One region of the Peribacillus sp. ACCC06369 genome, then DNA from elsewhere that is predicted to be linked to it. Evidence: riboswitches for the same ligand, from Rfam matches in the RefSeq annotation. Region 1 holds a riboswitch; the other holds the start of a gene.

Region 1 (10,465 bases):
AGTATGTATTCGCTTTCATTTCCCTGAGTAAAAAATAAATGGCTTACTCAAGACATACAGATATTGAAAATATGACAAAACTTTCTGAAAATATGATTCCGGAATTGACATAGAGTTTACACTCAGGATGTTGTCATGCTTCATGTTGAAGTGAATCAGCTCCTTAAAAAAGCTCCCCTTCCATTTAATTGAATGTTTCGACTATTACAAACGCAATTGTAAGACAAATTAAAATGTAAGTCAATAATAAATTTTAGAATATTCTTTAAAATAAAACCATAAAAAGCCTCATGACCTTTCTAATTAGTTGATAAATCAGGACGCTATCTTTCAGACTGGCAGCCTCAAAAATTCTCGAATATTCTTTTCTCCAATCCATACATTCTCTTAGAAACAAATTACTTTTTTAGAAAGTAAAAAAGCCTGACTCCCAATATTTAATGGAGTCAGACTTTTTACGTTTTACATTCTCTTAAACAAGCAAATCTTTCTTTGTAAAAATGGAAAATTTATAAAACGACGTTATCACAAAATAACAAATAACAGTACCTAGAGTGAGATGTTTGACGTGAATTTTATTACATTGGATTGTTGTCACTTTTCCAATCAATAATAACAAGGAGCATGATTTCAAATGAAATCATGCTCCTTTAAGTTGTTTCTCATGGCTAATTCAGGTGGTCTACCTTTACATTTTCCTTGGCTAGATTTCCTTCCCTTTCACCCTGTAATGGACCTCACCAGGTTCTTTGCAAAAGGTGATTCCGCTTCCCGGCTCGTAATAAAAGGTTTTTTTGCCTAAAGAGCGTCCATGGAAGGTGGTATGCAGATAGGATGCTTGGTCCCTTTTGAAGGCGAGCTGATTTTTGCTTAAGGATACAGGAAGGCAATGTCCATAGTTTGTGTGGACCATTGTTTCTTTTTCGTTCATTTCCTCTAAATCACGAATGTGGATGTAGGAAAACCAGACCCCTCCTCTTTTCCGGAAAGAGCGGGAGGAGAACCAGACCATTCCAAGCTGGGCGTTTATACAGACGGGCAGCCTGTATTTTCCGCCAAGCACGGATTTTGCTGCTGCAAGCCCGCCGTCAAGGTCCAATCCAAAGTGGTTTAGCGTGTTATTCAGGATTTCCTGGCGCGGTTGTGCAACATGGAATGTGTTTTCTCCTTCCACTACCATGGTCATCTCGGCACCATTCGAATCGTAACGCTCCATCATTCCCACCGTTTCCATATTCATTAAATAATTTTTTCGGATCATCATTCCATTCACTCCCCCATTTACTATTCACTTTCTTGGAGTATACTGGATATAGAGGCAGGTATACTCCTGCTCGCAAGCCCTTAGGTGATTGTCTTCCCGGACGTACTCACCTAGGGGTTTTTATTTCTGGCTATCGTCACTTTCATTTCATGAGATGTCATTCACTTCACCTCTATGCGACCATTATCCTATTATATGCATTTTTTGTAAAATCGCTCTGATTTTACCTCTAGCAAAATTCGTTCCCTTTTTGTGATTCCATTACCTGTTTGATAGCTAACTCTTTACAATTTGCCATCAAACGGCCATACTTTCCAATTTCCTTTTCAAGCTTTCTGCTCTAGATCGATCTTTCCTTGTTAATCTGTGTCCATTTAGAGAACTAACTGCCAAAATCCATACAAAAAGTGAAATAAAATGACATTTTTGTGAAGTTTTAAAACCACGTAAAAAAAGGTCTATCTGAGTAGATAGACCTTCTTTCATTACCTTCATTTCATTCTGCCATCTTTATTTCAATGGCCAAATTACGTAAGTAATCCAACAAGGGCCGAACTGCCTCTGGAGCTGTTGTGTCAGTAAATGAGAAAGACTGTTTCTTCTTTTCATCAGCTATATCCAGCTGGTATGAAAACGAGTCAAACCCTTGAGCTTTAGCTCCGGCCATTTTATTTAGTTGAGCATTAGGAAGGTCCGCTGTCTTCATTAAGTTCTGTAATTCCTCATTTTTCTCCTTCGGCAATTCATCTGTATCTATCTGAAAATTCAAGTCGAGGTTGGCCATTCCCCCCATGCAGCTAAATTTGATATGCATTGTAGATGAAGCCTCCTATTCATCGAATATGACTACTCAGGCAGTCCAACCGCTTTAAAAGCATTTTCGATTGTCTCTATGGCTGTTTTGGTAACTTCTCCGCTATCAACAAGTTTTTGTGCTGCCTTGATGACTATTTGTACAAATTGATTGAAGTTTGCCGTTGCAAATAAATTTTGCATTGCATTGAACCAGATCAAAGCCGCTTTGTCCGTTCCAATCTCCATGGATACTAGATAAAAGGCCTTGTTGGGTATGCCGCTATTGATATGGACACCATGATTATCCCGCTCTCCTTTATAGAAGTTCCTCATGTGATCTGGCTGAATATCTTTACCCATCAACTTATTGTCAAATGCAGTACCTGGTGCTTTCATCGAACGGAGGGCCTGTCCTTTCAGTGTTGGTCCCATTATATCAGCACCGATTAGCCAATCGGCATCACCAGCTGTTTGCTTTAAATGAAATTGTTTTATGGCAATTCCAAACACATCCGAAAGATGTTCATTCAAGGCCCCCGACTGACCTTCATACTCCAATCCACTTGTGAACTGCGTAACCCCATGTGTCAGTTCGTGTCCGATTACATCGAGTGAATTGGCAAAATTGCTAAAGATGACCCCATCTCCGTCACCAAATACCATTTCATCCCCGTCCCAATAGGCATTCGTGAATTTATTCCCATAATGAACGTTCAGAATGATATCAAGGCCTTGGTTATCAATTGAATTACGGTGCAAGACATCCTTGAAATAATCACGCACAACTCCGCTATAATCGTATGCAGCGTTAACTACCGAGTCTGCACTTGATCGATCTCCTTCTTTCCTAGCCTCATTCTCCCGGAGCTTGGTTCCTCCTTTACAATCATAAACATGGCGGGCAGATTCACCATGACGCCCAGATCCTGCATCAGTTAAAGCAACAACCCCGTCAATATCATATTCTTTCAAAATTCTGCGCCTGCGCATTTGACGGCTTTTCGCTAAACTGATCCGTGCTTCTTCCACTTCATTTTGTGCCAAATTCTCAAGAATATAGTTAGGTACAATGAAACACTGACACTTCAATTTGGAACAATCTCTTTTGTGCATATTTAACACCCCTCCATGATTTTTTTTACGATCTATTACAGTTTCTTTTTTCAAGTGTGCTGCTTCCCTTAATGTGTTTGTCTTCATCTTCATTAGCAGTTTATCTCTGATCCGTTTACATTGTTGTCTCGCTGCTCTTCCTATCTTCAAGACATTCTATAGATTACTTTCGCCGCACTTACCCCATTTCCCTCCATTCCTTCCAACTCTACCAATCGCAAACTCTTTCTCATTACGTTCGCTCCTTTGTTCCAGTTATTCTTCTTATTTGGAATGACCATCTCATCTTTAACAAATTCAAACTTCCTTTTTTTGAATAAATTTCATATTTTTCTCACAACTTTCTTTTATCATCTATATAGGTGAATTTAATAGTACTACTTGGAGGTCCTGTATAAATGGAAACTAAACAACCAAACGCCGCTCTGTATAGAACAGTATGGAGATGGCATTTTTACGCTGGAATTATTTTTGCACCCTTACTTATCATTCTGGCAGTTACTGGTTCAATCTATTTATTTAAGCCACAGATTGAACAAGTACTTTATCAAGACTACCAAGAGGTAACACCGCAAGGAGATAAATTACCAGCATCTCGGCAGATTGAGAAAGTGAAGAAGCTATACCCAGATGCAGTGGTGACAAAATATCATCCCGGAGAAAATGCCTCCCGTTCAAGCGAAGTGAGCATTACTACTAATAATGAGTCTCTTACCATTTTTATAGACCCCTATACAGGTAAATCTATTGGAGAGTTAAATGATGAAGACAGAATTATGGATAAAATCGAGGAAATTCACGGTGAACTGATGGCTGGCACCTTGGGAGATAGAATTGTAGAGTTAGCTGCGTGTTGGGCAGTTGTGTTAATAGTTTCTGGTCTTTATTTATGGTATCCCAAAAATAAGCTAAGTCTTTCTGGTGTTCTTTTTCCAAGAATAAATAAAGGGAAAAATACTTTCAGAAGAGATTTACATGCAGTACCTGCATTTTGGATATCAGCAGGAATGTTATTTTTAATTATGACAGGTTTGCCTTGGTCAGGTTTTTGGGGAAGTAATTTTCAATCGTTAGCTACCAATTCCGGATCTGGGTATCCTCCTTCCATATGGACAGGAAGTGCTCCAACATCCTTAATTAAAACAAAAGACATTGCAGATGTTCCTTGGGCTGCAGAAAATTTAGATGTACCTATCTCAGATATTCAAGGTTTTATCCCACTGTCCATTGATGATGTAGTCACGATAGCGAATCGTGAGGGTATGCATCGAAGTTATAGCATTAATATTCCAAAAGAAACGGATGGCGTTTATACATTGTCAGCTTTTCCACCGAAAGCACAAGATGAAGCAACTATTCATATTGACCAATATTCCGGTGCTGTTCTAGCTGATTATCGTTATGATCATTACGGTTTAATAGGAAAAATAGTTGCTTGGGGGATTACCTTGCATAAAGGGACTCAATTTGGTTTGATTAATCAAATAATCAGCCTTCTTATTTGTTTAGGAATTATCCTTGTTGCATTTAGTGGATTTTATTTATGGTGGAAGCGAAAGCCGAAAAAAGGATTAGGTGCACCAAAAGCTCCTCCTATAAAGAACATGAGATTCTTTCTATTTCTGTTAATAGGTCTAGGAATTTTGTTTCCTTTGGTTGGTTTGTCTCTTATTGTTGTTTGGCTAATTGACTGGTTAATTATTAAACGAATATCTGCAGTTAAGAAGTTTTTGAATGCATAATTCGAAATGTAAAGGGTGGTTTTTGCCGTGAAAAAATATATATGTATTTCTTTAATCTTTATTTTCAGCCTATTGTTAAGTGCGTGTTCACTTGAAAAGGATGTCACTAATCTATACAAAGAAGAAACACCACTTGAAGCTGAAATAATTATACCAGCATCCTTTTCAGCTAATACACAGGAGACGATAAAGGCTGTTCTTACTCAAGGTGGTAAAAAGGTTGAAAACGCAGATTATGTTCATTTTGAGATATGGAAACAAGATGGCTCTCTCAAATATAGTATGGAACAAGCTGAGGAAGAGGTAAACGGCACTTATACTTTACGTAAAAACTTTGATAGTGATGGCCTATACTATATAAAAGTACATGCTAGTAACGATGGTTCAATCATTATGCCTCAAAAACAGTTTATCGTAGGAAAACTGTCTGAAAGTGAATTGAAATTCTTGCAAAAAGGGATCCAAAAACAAGAAGAAAGTCATGAACATCATCATTAATAAATTTATTTGAAATCCGGTTTTCATTTGAAGACCGGATTTTTTATGGATATTTGTTTACCACGATGGTTAGGAGAGGATGCAGTTACAGGCAGGGTATGTAATGCTTCACCTTTATTTATTGGATTATTCTGCTCGTGCCGCATATACTGGATTGTTCCTATAAACAAGGGAGCTTCCTCAGAACATAAACAAACTTTAAGGGAGGGCATAGCATTGGTAACTTCACAGGGAACTGCTACGGTTAGCTTTCCATTCCCATCTGTATGGGGTATCCACTCTTCAATAGCTGGCAGAACGATTATTTGGGGAACACTTAACATTAACTCCATTACAGATAATAGAGTAAGTGGTACGGCTAATTTTCGTGGTACACCTATTCCGATTAATGGCTTCTGGAATGAAAGCACCAAACAACTCACATTCGATTCACCTTATGCCACATTCTCTGGCAACTTAACCATTATTGATGATTTCCAGATTAGAGTTCGACATTTTATTTTACGCGGACGTTTTCTTATGAAGCCTCCCTCTTTACAAGCAGGTGAGTCTGGATCGTGGATTGCCACTACTGATATAGCTCTGAATGAATTTCCTGTTAGTGGTAATACCTATGCCGAGCAATTACCTCCTGTTGGAGCTTTTTTAACATCGAATATCCTTCATCAGTATCAGAATTTTTGGGGCAGAACAACATAGGGAAATCCTTTCTGTGTAGAAAGGGTGTGAATCGTCTCTGTATTTCCTAGGGACGATTCTTTCCTATAGCAAATTACCAAAAGCCTTATTGAACTGACAGGTTGGTTGAGAATTTAGGGATTACTTTTCTGATACCTCATCTTTTCAAATGTTTCCCATCATGATATTACATTTTGATGTAATCCCGATGCCCACATAGGATGGCAAAAAATAAACCCTTTCCCAAACGGAAAAGGCGATGCGCTGAAGTGAACGGATGCAAGGAGGCACACCAATGACTATCTAACTATGCAGATTAATATATGAGATAGTGATTTTGGTAGATAACTTTTGAATCCATTAACTCAAAATGAGTACAGATGGAATATTGATTGACAGCATTTTCCCTGTACTTCATACTATTGTAATAACAGAACTGACAGAATATTTGGTAAATTAGAAGGGGGACACTATGAAACCAGCAGTAATGACAATGGATTTACAATTATTAGCAGATGTTCTTAGGGAAAATAATTGTACAAGTTTAATAAATGCAATTGCAGAAAAGGATTTTCAAGTGGCTCAAATGCTTGATGTATTAATATTTGAGGATAAATGGGAGGATGACATGTGACTAAGCTCAGAATCCTTTTAACCATTCCAATTTTGCTATATGGAATTTTCATATTTGTTGTCATTCAAAACGATAAGAATATTCCACTTTATTTGCATCTTCTATTCGCAATCTACTTGATGTTGTTTGTACATTATGAAGAAGAAACGGAAGTGAAACCATGACAGATTTTTAATCTTGGAGAAGTTCGATCTTAAACAATTCGTGATGGAAGAAGTTTTGACTTCTACTGACTGTATCGAGCTGCACGGCATAACCCGAGCCAGGCTGAGTTCGTTCTCAACACGTGAGTCAGTTTAATATGATCACCACAATAAGTGGCTTTTTTTGTTCAAAAACATTAACAAAGCCTAAAGAAAGCCCCAACTCCTTAAAGGAATTGAGGCTTTCACTATTTATCATCTATCTTCCGGTACCAATTAGATAATACGAGTTGTGACGATACCTTCGATTTGTTTGATTTTTGCTTCCAAACCAGGAATGATATCGCCGTTTACTTCACCCTCAATGTCGATGATCGTATACGCATATCCCCCACGGCTTCTGTTAACCATGTCAGCGATGTTCAAATTAAAGCCAGATACAGCCAGTGTGATTTGCCCAACCATGTTAGGAACGTTTTCGTGGAAAGTTGCCACACGACGATTTCCTGTATAAGGAATGGCAGTATTCGGGAAATTCACAGAGTTCTTGATGTTCCCTGTTTCTAAAAAGGTCTTCAACTGACGAGCTGCCATGATGGCACAGTTTTCCTCTGATTCTAGTGTAGAGGCACCAAGATGCGGAATTGGAACGACATTTTTCATTTTCAACACATTTTCATTCGGGAAGTCGGTGATGAACCTGCCAACTTTCCCGCTCTCAAGTGCCGCTTCCATATCCGCTTCATTCACTAGCTCGCCGCGTGAGAAGTTCAAGATATGTACGCCAGGCTTCATGATGCCAAATGTTTCTTGGTTAAACATTCCTTTAGTGTCATCAGTTAATGGAACGTGTACTGTAATGTAATCAGATTCTGCAAACAATTGTTCAATTGTCATGGCGCGTTGTACATTGCGGGACAAGTTCCAAGCTGTATCAACAGAGATGAACGGGTCAAACCCAATGACATCCATGTCCAAATCCAGGGCATCATTCGCTACAAGTGCACCGATCGCTCCTAAACCGATCACGCCAAGAGTTTTTCCCTTGATTTCTTTACCAACGAATTGTTTCTTTCCTGCTTCTACAAGCTTTGGAATTTGTTCTCCTTCGCCTTCCAGCGTCTTTGTCCAGGCCACACCGGCAAACAGGTTACGAGATGAAGCCATTAATGAAGTTAGCACCATTTCTTTTACAGCGTTTGCGTTAGCTCCAGGTGTATTGAAAACGACGATTCCTTGCTCTGTGCATTTGTCGACCGGAATATTATTGACTCCTGCCCCTGCCCTTGCGATTGCTTTTAACTGATCGCCGAATTCCATAGTATGCATGTTAAAGCTGCGAAGCACGATCGCATCAGGGTTTTCACTGTCATTGTCGACTTTGAAATCGCCTTTGTTGAATACATTTAGCCCGCTTTCGGCAATATTATTTAACGCTTTGATCGTTTTGACTTTTTCTAAAAGTACTGTGCTCATTTTGTTTGCTCCTCTTTGGTTATGATAGTTTTGAAGTTTCAAAATATTGACAAGATTTTGAATCCGTAAAAATCTGCATTCTCTAAACCTTTACTATCCTCTGTAAATACACAGAAAGAGGCAAGGGATAAAATCCCTTACCTCTGCCCAGGCGAACGGCTACGACACTATGTGTTCCCTCACGGTTATCCGTGTTTCGCCAGTTGCACATAGTCTTTTCATTTATTTTATTTTATCAAATTATTCAGCAATCTTCAATATCATTTTAAAGATTTATCTCTTTTTTTGAAGAAGTCACATCTCACCAGAACTTTATCGACGGAATTAATCGTTTTATCTCCGAAATTAGATATATATCGACGAAATCTATCGTTTTATCTCCGAAATTAGGAATATATCGACGAAATTAATTATTGGCTATTACTCGTTGGAAAAAGGCACTGTTGAATGTGTCTGTTGATATTCTTGGACTATTTCGGACAGCTTTGTTGTAAAATGGATAATATTAGTAAAACACAGAAAGTATAGCAAACTAAAAGATAATTAGGGGGAATTAATATGTTAGTAAGAGAGGCAACGCTTGCTGATGCTGAAGGTATAGCAATAGTCCATGTGGATTGCTGGAGAACCACTTATGAAAATATAATACCAAGTGATTTTCTAGATAATCTGTCGTATGAGAAAAGGAAAGATTTATGGATAAAGAATATATCCAGTGATGGGAATCATATTTATGTAGCAGAGAATAACGAGGGAAAAATAGTAGGATTTATAAGTGGAGGGAAAAGGGAAACGAATAAGGCTGAGGATTCTGGTGATTTAACTGCGATATATATTCTCGAAAACTTTCAAAGAATGGGCATAGGTAAGAAACTCATCAAAGAACTATTCTTTAAATTCGAAGATCTGGGATTTAAGACTATTTACGTCGAGGTGCTTGAAGATAATAAATCTCGATACTTCTATGAGGCATTTGGTGCTGAATTGCTTAAAACCGAAAAAATCAAAATCGCTGGCGCTGAAATAAATCTATTGGTTTATGAATGGAAGGATATTAGCCCGGTATTGTTATGAATAAACCTACGGCACCGAACTTCAAAAAAAGACACAATCCTAAGTGAAGGATTGTGTCTTTCATTTGATTTAATTTTGATTAAATCCGCTTTCGTCCATGTAGAACACTTCCCAAGAATGACCGTCGATATCCTTAAAGCTCCAACCGTACATGAAACCATGATCAATTGCTTCATTAAATGGCTTTCCGCCAGCATCCAGTGCCCTATTCACGACCTCATCCACTTCTTCCTTACTTTTAACCGATAGGGCTACGATTGCTTCCGTAGTTGTTGCTGAATCCGGGATATCCTTCTTGGTAAACGTTTTAAAGTAATCTTCCACCAATAACATGACATATATGGATTCACTGATAACCATGCACGTTGCATTTTCATTGGTCATTTGCTCGTTAAATTCAAAGCCGACCTTTGTGAAAAATCCCATTGAGGCATCCAAATCTTTAACAGGCAAGTTTACAAAGATCTTTTCTGCTTGAACTCCCATCAAATTCACCCTCGCTTGATTTATTTTATGTTCATTCACCTACTATTCGCTGCACTTCCCGATAATCCTGCTTGCAGCAAAAAAGGAGAGCTCACCGTGCCTCCCTCCTATTAGGTATGCATAATAAATCCCATTCAACGCCGAACGTCGCTTTCACTGCAAGTGCATGCCTGGATCAGTTCCAATCTCAACTATCCCGCTCCACAATGCCGCCGTGCAGGCTTCGTAAAGCAGAAAGGTCGCTTTCAATAATTTTCATGCTTCATTAGAACATAAGCATCCGTGAGGCTAATGATTCCGTTTGCTAAACTTGTAGACATGTAGAATCGCGTCTAATAAAGGACCTTTATTTTCACTTCAAATAAACACTCATAATCTGTGTTTCCTTAATATTTGCTTGTGTACTATCTGTTTTTTCTATTTTTTCAACCAGGTCGCCATTCGTGACAACAATCGGAGTTACGATGCTTGGAGCTTTGGATTTTAGAAATTCAATATCAAATGTAACAAGCTTGTCCCCTGCTTTTACCTTTTGCCCTTCTGTGACATGGACTTCGAATCC
Region 2 (10,465 bases), 1.2 Mb from region 1:
CGAATCAGCCATCATTTTTAAATCCGATTTCGATAAACGGTTTGAACGACCGATAAAGTCAGAAATAACAAAAATGGTACCACTTGGTTTAAAACGTTCGTTTTCAAGTTTTTGAAAGATAGCAAATGCATTCAGATTGTTTTTGTATCCGTCATCAAAGGTAATGAAAATGGGTTTATTTTCTTTATTAATGTCTTGCCAACGATCAAAAGTTAATAATGTGTAGCCATGGTCTTTTAAATAAATCATTTGTTTCTGGAAATTATCAGGAGTTACATATAGCTCCTTAGAACCATGCCCAGTAAACTCGTCAATCGAATGATAAATTAAAATAGGTACTTTTCGTTGAGCAAAAACTTGTGATGGAAGAATTAAGATAAGAAGACATAGGAAAAACATTACAACCTTTTTCATAAAATTCCTCGCTTTGCATTCTTTTTATATCTTTTCAATTTATTGTGCCTCAAAAGCATAGTTCTATTATCATTTCTCCCATATTTGATTCTATCTCCCATTGATCAATGGTGACTTTGATAATCCCAAATGAAAAACTAATTTCTTAAATCACTAAGGAATCGGACTAACTGCCACAATAGCTCTATAAGAAAAAGAGCTGCCAAAGCAACTCCCTTAATGAAGTAAAGCACCCGTTAGCATTCCTGTAGATCGTTAAATATCAGGTTTGAAAAAAATAGAGCCCCTCAGTAAAATACGAGTATAGAGACCAATCTAACTCAAAGTCTTAAGGAGGAAGCCTACTATGAATTTTAAAATGCAAAACAAACAAAATCAACTAATTGAAAGAATCACGAATCGTCATCTTGTTGTAGGAATTGATATTGCACAACAACTTCATGTTGCTCGAGCTGTTAACTATCGAGGAATTGTGGTCGGTCATCCTCTAACCTTTGAAAATAACGATGAGGGGTTTACTAAATTTCTAAGTTGGATCAAAGAACTTAAACGAATAAACCATTTAGGCACAGCCATCGTGGGCATGGAACCTACCGGTCATTACTGGTTGAATCTATCAAAATGGTTATTTGAACAAAACGGCGATGTTGTTACCGTAAATCCGCACCTTGTTAAAAGGAATAAAGAGAACCGAGATAATACCCAATCTAAGAGCGATAAAAAGGACGCTCTCGTCATCGCTGATATGGTGAAAAATGGCTATTATACATTCATTCATCATAGCCCAGAATCCTTAGAAAAACTTCGAGTCCTTATGTCTAACAGGGACATGGTTGTTAAACGTCTTGTCAGCTCAATCAACCAATTAAATCGCTGGTTGTCTACACTAAGAGTTATTTATTAATAAATTCTTTGTTGATTTTTTCAGCCTCAGCCAAGTATTCTGTTTTAATCCCGCTCTTAACTCCCCACCAATAGAAGCAAAGTGCCAGACATGCGATGACCACCATATCCCAGCCAAATGTAAGAATATTTTTTCCGCCGAACTTCTCACTTCCAATATAAGAAATCAAAATCATACAACCTAAGTAAAGAAGCATCCAAACACCTGATAAAAATTGTTTTTTGAATCCATTCCATTTATTTTTAGCTTGATAATAAAAGTAAATAGGTAGTCCAATGGCAATGATGAAAACGACTTCTCCTGTTAATGGCCAACGCGCCCAGTATAAAGTAAGCGATGCAAAAACAAATCCACAAGGTGCAATAATAGAAGCACCTTTTAAGTGAAATGGACGGTTAAAATGAGAAGCAGTACGTCTTAAAGTTGCCAATGCAACTGGCCCCATGATATACGAAATAAGTGTAGCAACTGAAATCACTTCAGCAAGTACGCCCCATCCGCGGAATAAAAATAAAAAGATAAAACATACGCCTAAGTTTAATAACATCGCTGGACGAGGAACACCATAAAGTGGATGTAATGTACCAAAGATATTCGGTAAGTACCCATTTTTCTGCATTCCATAAAGCATTCGCGAAGTTGTAGCTGTATAAGTGGCACCTGAACCAGACGGTGATACAAACGCATCTACATACAATACAATCGCTAACCAGTTAAGGCTAAGAGCAATTGCCAAATCTGCAAAAGGTGAATTAAAATTCAGTTGACTCCATCCGTTCACAATCATAGACGGATCGATTGCACCGATAAAAACAACTTGTAAAATAACGTATATAAAACCTGCAATTAGAATAGACCCAATAACAGCAATTGGTATAGACTTATTCGGCGACTTCGCTTCTCCTGCCATATTAACGGGACTTTGAAATCCGTTAAACGCAAACACTATACCAGAAGTAGCTACTGCTGTTAAAACGCTTGCCCAACCATATGGTGCGATTCCTTGAGAACTTGTAAAGTTTTCACCATGAAATCCAGCAAAAAATAACGATCCTGCCATTACACCTGGAACAATTAATTTAAAAATAGTAATAAATGAATTTGCCTTAGCAAAAAGGTTAACTGTCCAATAGTTGACGAAGAAATAGAACAATAATAGTAAAGAAGCTATGAATAATCCTTTGGTCGTTAAGATATTGTTATCAACTAAGGAATGAGACCATCTGGCCCATTCCCAAGGCCACGTACTCATATATTGTACCGAAGCAATGGCCTCAACGGTAATAGTCGAAGCGATAGAAATCCAGTTCGCCCACGCAGCTAAAAATCCAATAAAAGAACCATGCGAATATTGAGGATACTTAACCATTCCTCCAGCTTCAGGAAACATTGCCCCAAGCTCTGCGTAAGATAATGCAATAAATAAAATTACAACCATACCGATAATCCAAGAAAAAATAGCTGCTGGCCCAGCAATCTGGGCGGCTTTCCACGCTCCGAACAACCAACCTGAGCCGATAATAGAACCAATACCTGTCATAGTTAAAGCAAAAGTCCCCATCTTTCTATGCATATTACTCATCTCTACCTACACCTCTTCCTAGGAAAATAAAAAACACTTGATCTATTTATAGATCAAGTGTTTGCCCAGGCGCGCGGCTTATACTCTATATGCTCCCCCATGGTTCTCCATGTTGCGCCAGTTACATATAGGAAAATAGTTTTTTTATAGTATATAGGATTATTTAAAATTTCACAACACTTTAAAAATATTTATATTTTATATATAATCTTATTTATTTTTCGTAATTCCCTATCAATATTCATTTCAATTTGAATAAAATAGGAAAATCAAGGTCCAAAAAACAAACATTCGTTTTCCAGAACACATGCTACATTAATATAATCATTTCTCTTTAACATTATACTTAAAAATCTTTAAGAGCTTATATGCGCAAAATAAACCGTTCATATTTTACAAATTATATCCCAACAACATTTACATAAACTGTTCTTTTCTTCCTCAAAAAAAAAGCCATGCACAAGTTGGGGAAAATACCTGAGGGATGAAGATCTCTCTTTGTTTCGTCCACAATTTATACACAACTTTAATTAGTGACTATAATATTTAACTAATGTGAAACACACTCGGCATAGCTAGAGTGATGAACGTAGATTAAATTTCCAAATCTGACCATTATTATCCACATATGATGATTAGCTTCATGATCATCTTCACCTAATCCGTTACAAAATATCTTTCCTATCATTATCCCTTAATTATTACAATCGGCTAGGTATGACTTCGTTTTAACGGAACTGTTCCGGGAATAATTGCTTAACTCCGGTGAAGAATGGGAATTTCAATAGTAAGATTAATAGGTAAGAAAAACTAACCAATGGGTGGATTTGAAGAGAAATAACTATTATTAGATTTTACCCAACTATTATTAATCCTGATAGTCCTTTTTACAGTAGCAGTACTTCTATTGGTAAGAGAACTAAAGAAAAGCATATCACCTAACAAATTTTAAAATCATTGAAGAGAAAGTCGATTTAGCTGAATTACCCAACGAAAAAATTTTATATATTTTTGTTATTTTACTGAAATAAAAATATGAAGTATTAGAAAGTTTGAGCAGCTGACCTGTTACTTAAATTGAAAAAAGCTCTGTAAAAAGTTTCCTCTAAACAGAGCTTACCCACATATTAAAGTATTTTCACCAAGTCTTTTCTAGCACTCAAGCAAATACTCTCACCTAGATGATCCATTTGCTCCTCATCAGATAGGTTAACAACAATCTCCTGAGAGCCTGATACACACTCTACCACTCTTTTTGAACCAACAAAATGGACCTTTTTCAATTTAGCCTCAAACGTAATTCGATTTGGCTGAAAGCGACTTTGGGTAATTTTTAAGTGTTCAGGTCTTATTACAAGCTTTTTATCTGAATTCTTAACTTGGGAAAACTCTTTTAATAGATTTTCTCTATTCTGGCTTTCTAATAGATCCACATCTATTACATTCGTTTCCCCAATAAAGTCGGCAACAAAAAGAGTCTTTGGATTGTTATAGATTTGCTGAGGCGTGTCAATTTGTTCGATTCTACCTTGGTTCATAACAGCAATTCGATCGGACATGATTAATGCTTCTTCTTGATCATGAGTGACATATATGAACGTGATTTCGAATTGTTCATGAAGTTTTTTTAATTCAAATTGCATCTTTTTTCTTAGCTTTAAATCTAATGCTCCTAGTGGTTCATCTAGAAGGAGCACTCTTGGCTTGTTGACCAGAGCTCTTGCAAGTGCAACCCTTTGCTGCTGCCCACCTGAAAGTTGTCTTGGATATTTTTCCATGTGCTGCTGCAACCCCATAATTTCGATTATTTCGGTTGTATCACTTGCAATTTGCGCTTTTGATATTTTTTTTTGCTTTAATCCAAAAGCAATATTATTGTAAATGCTCAAATGAGGAAACAAAGCATAGTTTTGAAAAACCGTATTTACCGGACGTTGGTTGGGTGGCAAATTCCCTGCTTCTTTTCCATCGATCTTTATACTGCCTTGATTTGGAAGCTCAAAACCGCCAATCATTCTAAGGGTAGTGGTTTTCCCACATCCGCTTGGACCAAGAAGCGAGAGGAACTCACCCTCCTTTATATTAAGGGAAATGTTGTCTACGGCAGTTGCTTGACTATATTTTTTCGTGATGCTATGTAACTCAATAATGCTGTCTTTTTCTTTGGCTACATGTGCTATATTGTTTTCTACAATCGGAACCACTGACATGATTGAAACCTCCTTAATTTCCGATTTCTCTGTTCCATAGCTCGTTCCACTCATCTCGATGCTGGTTTATGAGATTATAATCAGGCATGTTCAAATCCTGTATGGTGCCGTTTTTGCCATAAGGCATTCTTTCAAGGGTTGTTTCATCTAATTCAACATCCTTATGAACTGGTGCCAAATATAAATCACTCGCAATTCCTTCCTGTGCAATCTTAGTAGTAGCATAGTTTAAGAAGGAATAAACCTGCTCAGACTTTTTCGAGCCTTTCACAACATGCCAAAAGCTACCTGCACCTAAAACGCCTTCTTCCGGAACAACAAATTCAATCGGTTGACCTTGGTCTTGCATTACATAAGTAGGGCCTCCGTAGTGAGCTCCAACTGATGCTTCCCCGCTTTGATATAGATTTGTAGCCGTTCCAGAACCATCGAAGTATGCTACTACTTCTAATTCCTTCATTTTCCCAAGTCCTTTTTCTACTTTTCCTTTTGCTTCTCTTTCTAGCTCAGAAACTTGTACCAATAAAGGAAAGCCTCCGGTAGTTGCAGGTGTAGGGACCGTTATTTTTCCTTTGTACTCTTCCTTCCAAAGATCTTTCCACGACTTTGGTGGGTTTTTAATTACGTCTTTGTTATAAACAATCCCTAGCCCCCAATACCCTAGAGCTACTCCAAATACTTCTTCACCATTACCTTGATATGCTTCTGGCAGAAGGGCAGCGTTTTCTTTGAGTTTACTTTTATCAATATTTTCAACAATTCCTTTTTCGTAGGATAGTTCAGAAATTCCGGAGTCCATTAATGCTAAATCAATGGTAGGCGCGCCTTTTTCCTGTAATAGACGGGAAAAAGTTGCCGTTGAATTGCCTTCAATGATTTTTACCTTGATACCAGTCTCTTTTTCAAAAGGATGAATGATATGCTTCTTGATAGTTTCGCCCCAATCACCACCGAAAATGGCAATCGATATTTCTTGTTCTTGTACATCTGTATTGGCTTCAGTCGCCACACTATTTGGTTGAACGGGCTTTCCGCAACCGGTAGCTACCACTAAAATAATTGCCAACAAAATGGTGTAAACACTTAACTTCTTCATATAACATCCCCTAGTCCCATGTTTTATTTTGAAGCAACATTTTCAATGCCTACTAACATATCAATGACAAGAATTAAGAAAAATGCAATATAAATCGTCACGGCTGAAACAGCAGCTATCATTGGATCGATGTTGTACTGAACATAATTGAACATTTTAACCGGAAGTGCCATCTGATCGGCAGAGGTCAAGAAAATCGTAACTTCAACATTTACCCACGAAACAGCAAAGGAAAACAGCGTTCCTGCGATAATACTAGATTTCATCAGTGGCAATGTAATGAAAAAAAAGGTTTTCAATGCACCCGCACCTAAATCCCTTCCTGCTTCTTCAATATACGGACTTATCCCCAGGAAGCTATTCACACACGTCCGAACCACATAAGGCAATGTAATAATGATATGACCTAACACTAGATTTAAGAAATTCTGTGGGCTATTAGTAAAGTAGTAAAAAAACTGAAGCAGTGCCAAGCCTAAGAAGATTTGAGGGAGCAAGAGAGGGGATGAGATAAGACTCATCACAATCCCCTTGCCTTTAAAATTATTCCTTGCCAAACCATATGAGGCTGGAATACCAATTAATATCGCACCTAGAGTAGCAACACCCGATAGTTTAAAACTATATATGAAGGATTCTACGTACGATATATCCTCATAAAGCTTTTGATACCATTTCAATGTAAATCCTTGTCCAGGAAAACTTAAATAATTTAGTTCAGTAAATGAAACATTAATCAACACCAATAATGGAAAGGCCAGAAATAAAAGCAGGAAGCCACCTATTGTCCACATTACTAGTTTAGAGATCAACGTCTTCCCCCCTCCATCCAGTCAGACCTTAATAAATAATGGTTTAATCCAATAATCAAAAAGCTAAAGATTAACACAGCAAAAGCAACCGCAGAACCGAACTGATAGTTGAATACCTGCATCATTTGTTCATAGATAACGGTCGCGATCAATTGGATCCTTCCACCGGAAAGCATAGCAGGCGTAACATAAGCACTAATAGCTAGAGAGAAAACCATCACACTGCCAGCCAATATTCCTGGGACTGTTAATGGAAGCGTTACCTTTAGAAAGGTTTGTAAACGACCTAAACCTAAATCCGACGCAGCCTCTTCCAGCCTGCTGTCTATATTCTCCAAAACCGTCGTAATGGATAAAATCATAAAAGGAGCTAAAATATACACCAAACCTATTATTATACCAGTCTCATTATACAGAAGTCTTAGAGGCTGGGAGATGATACCCAGCCCTAATAGAGTTTTGTTGATAAATCCGTTATTCCCTAAAATGACCATCCATCCAAATGATCTTACGACAGCGCTCGTAAATAATGGTGATATGATCACGATATAGGCAATACGCTTAATTATCTTACTCTTGATATATTTGGTGGTGAAGTAGGCGATAAAATAACCGACCAACAAGGTGATAAATGTAGCTATTAAGGAGATTTTTATTGATCGTATGGTAATAAATAAATAGTGTTGATCGTTAAAATATGAAAGATAATGCTGAAAAGTTATTCTTCCGCTTTCATCCAAGATGGAATTATTAAGAACAACAATTAAAGGAATAACAAAAAGTCCCAATAAGATCAATACGGATGGAGCTAATAGGATAAGAACAGTTTTTTTGGACATGGGAATTCTCCTTTACTCTATTCGATTGAGTAAGTTGAAAACAGTCTCGATAATAAGCTCCACTTTGTCATATTCGATTTTTTCCATAGTATCTGTCGGACGGTGATAGTCCGGTAATCTCCAAAACATAAGGAGCGCCGTTGGAATCCCTTCTAAATGGAACATCCATTCATCGGCTCCCGCTTTAGGAGTATCAACATCAACTTCGAAGTCATCTCTATCATAAGCTCCAGCTTCTCTGAAACTTTCTTTTACCTTTTGACGGAAATCTTCCGGCCCTACCCAAGACCATATCTTGTCTCCCGCACTAATTTGGTCAAGATTGATAACTGCCGCTACCTCATTAAGTGTTCCTTTTTCCTTTAAATCGTTCACATAATAATCGGCTCCTATGAATCCGACTTCTTCATTGGAAAATGCTATGACATCAATATCAAAAGGAAAATCATGATTTTCAGTTTTCAGTCTTCTGGCAACTTCAACGATTCCTGCTATACCTGAACCATTATCATAGGCTCCAGGAGTATTTAACGTAGTATCAGAGTGACCACAGACAATTACTTTTTTCTTTTTAACCGTATTTTTCGATTTATATGGATGACTAATGATGTTTGCCGATTTACATTCCTTTATTTTGCCCTCTACCTTAACAAATACCTCAATGTCATGTTTTTCACTTAATAACTCCTGAACACGAAGGTGATCTTCATAACTCATCACTACAGCAGGAATTGGGAATTTTGCTCTTGGATTCAATAATGCAATAGGGTCACCGCCGCTATTTACAACAACCTGTGCCAAAATTTCTCCTTCAGCGCCTAAGACATTGTAACAAGGCATATCATACACGCCCGGAATCAGGCCTTTTATTCCATGATATGTAAGCTTCCCTTTAATTCCTGTACTTGGAGTAGATCCAGAGAATAGTAGATAAGCCGTTTTTAATACTTTAGGAATTGGAGACAAGATTTCAAGCTCAGGTGCTCCTTCAGGTTCCCACCCCACAAAAGGATACACTTGCTTTTCAGTTTCTACTCCTAATTCGCTAAGTCTTTGGTGTATATAATCTGTACCCTTCCACTCACCTTCTGTTCCTGCGAATCGTTGCCCTACTTCTTCACTTAAAACTCGAATCGTTTCTTTGATTTCCCCGCGGATACTTGTCGTTTTCATATTACTCATTACAATCCCCCTGTTCTGATTACATCATTTTTCCAAACCGATTTGTTCGGAATGCATACTATCTTCCATTACCACTCTTTCATAATCTGTAATTCCGCTCAGATGTTTGATAAATACTTTTTCCACTCTGTCTTCGTCACGGCTACATAAAGCTTCATAGATTTCAGAATGCTCTTTGATGGATCTTTCTACAAGGTGGGGTCTGCTTAAAAAGGAATATCTAAAATGAACAATATAATCATGTAAGTTTTCTAGCATATTGATCAGTCTGTTTAACCCAGAAGTTTTAATGATTTCCGCATGAAATAAATCATGGACTTTCATAAGGTCTTCAATTCTACCTTGTTGAAAATACATTTCAGACTGATCTAGATAACTTTTTAATTTCAATAGCTGTTCATCGGTGATTTTGGACGCTGCGACTCTAGCAGCAGTAGGCTCTAATAACGAACGAATGAGGACAATTTCATTGATGGCTTCCAAGGTTATGCCTTTCACAACGCAGTGTTTTCTGGGGAGTATTTCAACTAAACCTTCTTGTTCTAGCCGTTGTACCGCTTCTCTAACAGGAGTTCTGCTTACTCCCATTTCCTTGGCTAGATTCATTTCAACCAATCGCTCTCCATTTTTCAACTCACCATTGATTATTTTTAATCTAAGTTGATCAAAAACTTCTGAAGCGATTGAAACGGATTTAATTTTATTTAATTTCATTGCATCCATTTGCCCTCCTTTTTGTAAATTAAACTCATTATATGCCATATTGTATACAATACACAATATATTTATTTTATAATTCTGAATTTTTTATTAATAATTTCAGTTACCAAAAAACCCGTGCCACTCAAAACTTTTTACATTTGAAAAACCGGAACAATATTTTGAATTGGAGAAGTTACTGTGTCCTTTTCTTTCCTTTAAATTTGCCTATAATTAAAACCTTTTTAAAGAGTGCTTATGTTTAAATATGGGCAGTTCTCTTCTATCATCTATTTTTGGAATTCGACCTTTTTTATACAGAATCCCCACTCACCAACTTTGTTAAGTCAATAAATGAAGTTTTGAATACTATTTACAGGAGAATGAACTTCCTAGGTCTGCGAACTGAGTAATAATGGTATCACCTCCACCAAAAGTGAAGAAACAGGTTTAGGCCTAAAACAAATATTCACAACGATACATAAACTTGGAGGAAATATGTTCATCCTCTCTTCTTCATTTCACCACGGTATATGAAGGAAAAAAGCATTTCATGCCCAACTAATTACACCTTTTGTCATAATTTTGTTGTGATAAAAACCAGCTGGACTAAAAACTTGCGTGTTTAAACGCGTCTGCCGGTTGAAGATTCCCCTTTCGAAACCTTGCCAGAATCCTAATTGCTACAATGATAGAAAAAGGAACCAATGAAATCTGTCAATTATGA

The links. A riboswitch is a leader RNA that binds a small molecule or an ion and turns the genes downstream of it on or off. The one in region 1 is predicted to bind ZMP and ZTP.
Positions count from the first base shown of each region.
Region 2: another riboswitch for ZMP and ZTP. It lies ahead of QUF78_RS16120 (glutamate/serine transporter AimA); the one in region 1 lies ahead of QUF78_RS21930 (phosphoglycerate dehydrogenase).

Region 1 covers NZ_JAUCEN010000002.1:4,317,159-4,327,623, forward strand. The annotation lists gene QUF78_RS21890 (competence protein ComK) at 704-1,264, opposite strand; gene QUF78_RS21895 (protealysin inhibitor emfourin) at 1,761-2,078, opposite strand; gene QUF78_RS21900 (M4 family metallopeptidase) at 2,111-3,172, opposite strand; gene QUF78_RS21905 (PepSY-associated TM helix domain-containing protein) at 3,571-4,914, shown strand; gene QUF78_RS21910 (FixH family protein) at 4,942-5,412, shown strand; gene QUF78_RS21915 (hypothetical protein) at 5,629-6,111, shown strand; gene QUF78_RS21920 (hypothetical protein) at 6,563-6,724, shown strand; gene QUF78_RS21925 (hypothetical protein) at 6,721-6,888, shown strand; gene QUF78_RS21930 (phosphoglycerate dehydrogenase) at 7,144-8,343, opposite strand; ZMP/ZTP riboswitch at 8,482-8,560, opposite strand; gene QUF78_RS21935 (GNAT family N-acetyltransferase) at 8,902-9,417, shown strand; gene QUF78_RS21940 (VOC family protein) at 9,487-9,903, opposite strand; gene QUF78_RS21945 (PTS sugar transporter subunit IIA) at 10,256-10,465, opposite strand, start outside.
Region 2 covers NZ_JAUCEN010000002.1:3,152,149-3,162,613, forward strand. The annotation lists gene QUF78_RS16110 (polysaccharide deacetylase family protein) at 1-414, opposite strand, end outside; partial or broken gene QUF78_RS16115 (IS110 family transposase) at 761-1,294, shown strand; gene QUF78_RS16120 (glutamate/serine transporter AimA) at 1,308-2,900, opposite strand; ZMP/ZTP riboswitch at 2,957-3,035, opposite strand; gene QUF78_RS16130 (ABC transporter ATP-binding protein) at 4,028-5,104, opposite strand; gene QUF78_RS16135 (ABC transporter substrate-binding protein) at 5,124-6,206, opposite strand; gene QUF78_RS16140 (ABC transporter permease) at 6,230-7,018, opposite strand; gene QUF78_RS16145 (ABC transporter permease) at 7,015-7,857, opposite strand; gene QUF78_RS16150 (M20/M25/M40 family metallo-hydrolase) at 7,870-9,039, opposite strand; gene QUF78_RS16155 (GntR family transcriptional regulator) at 9,064-9,762, opposite strand.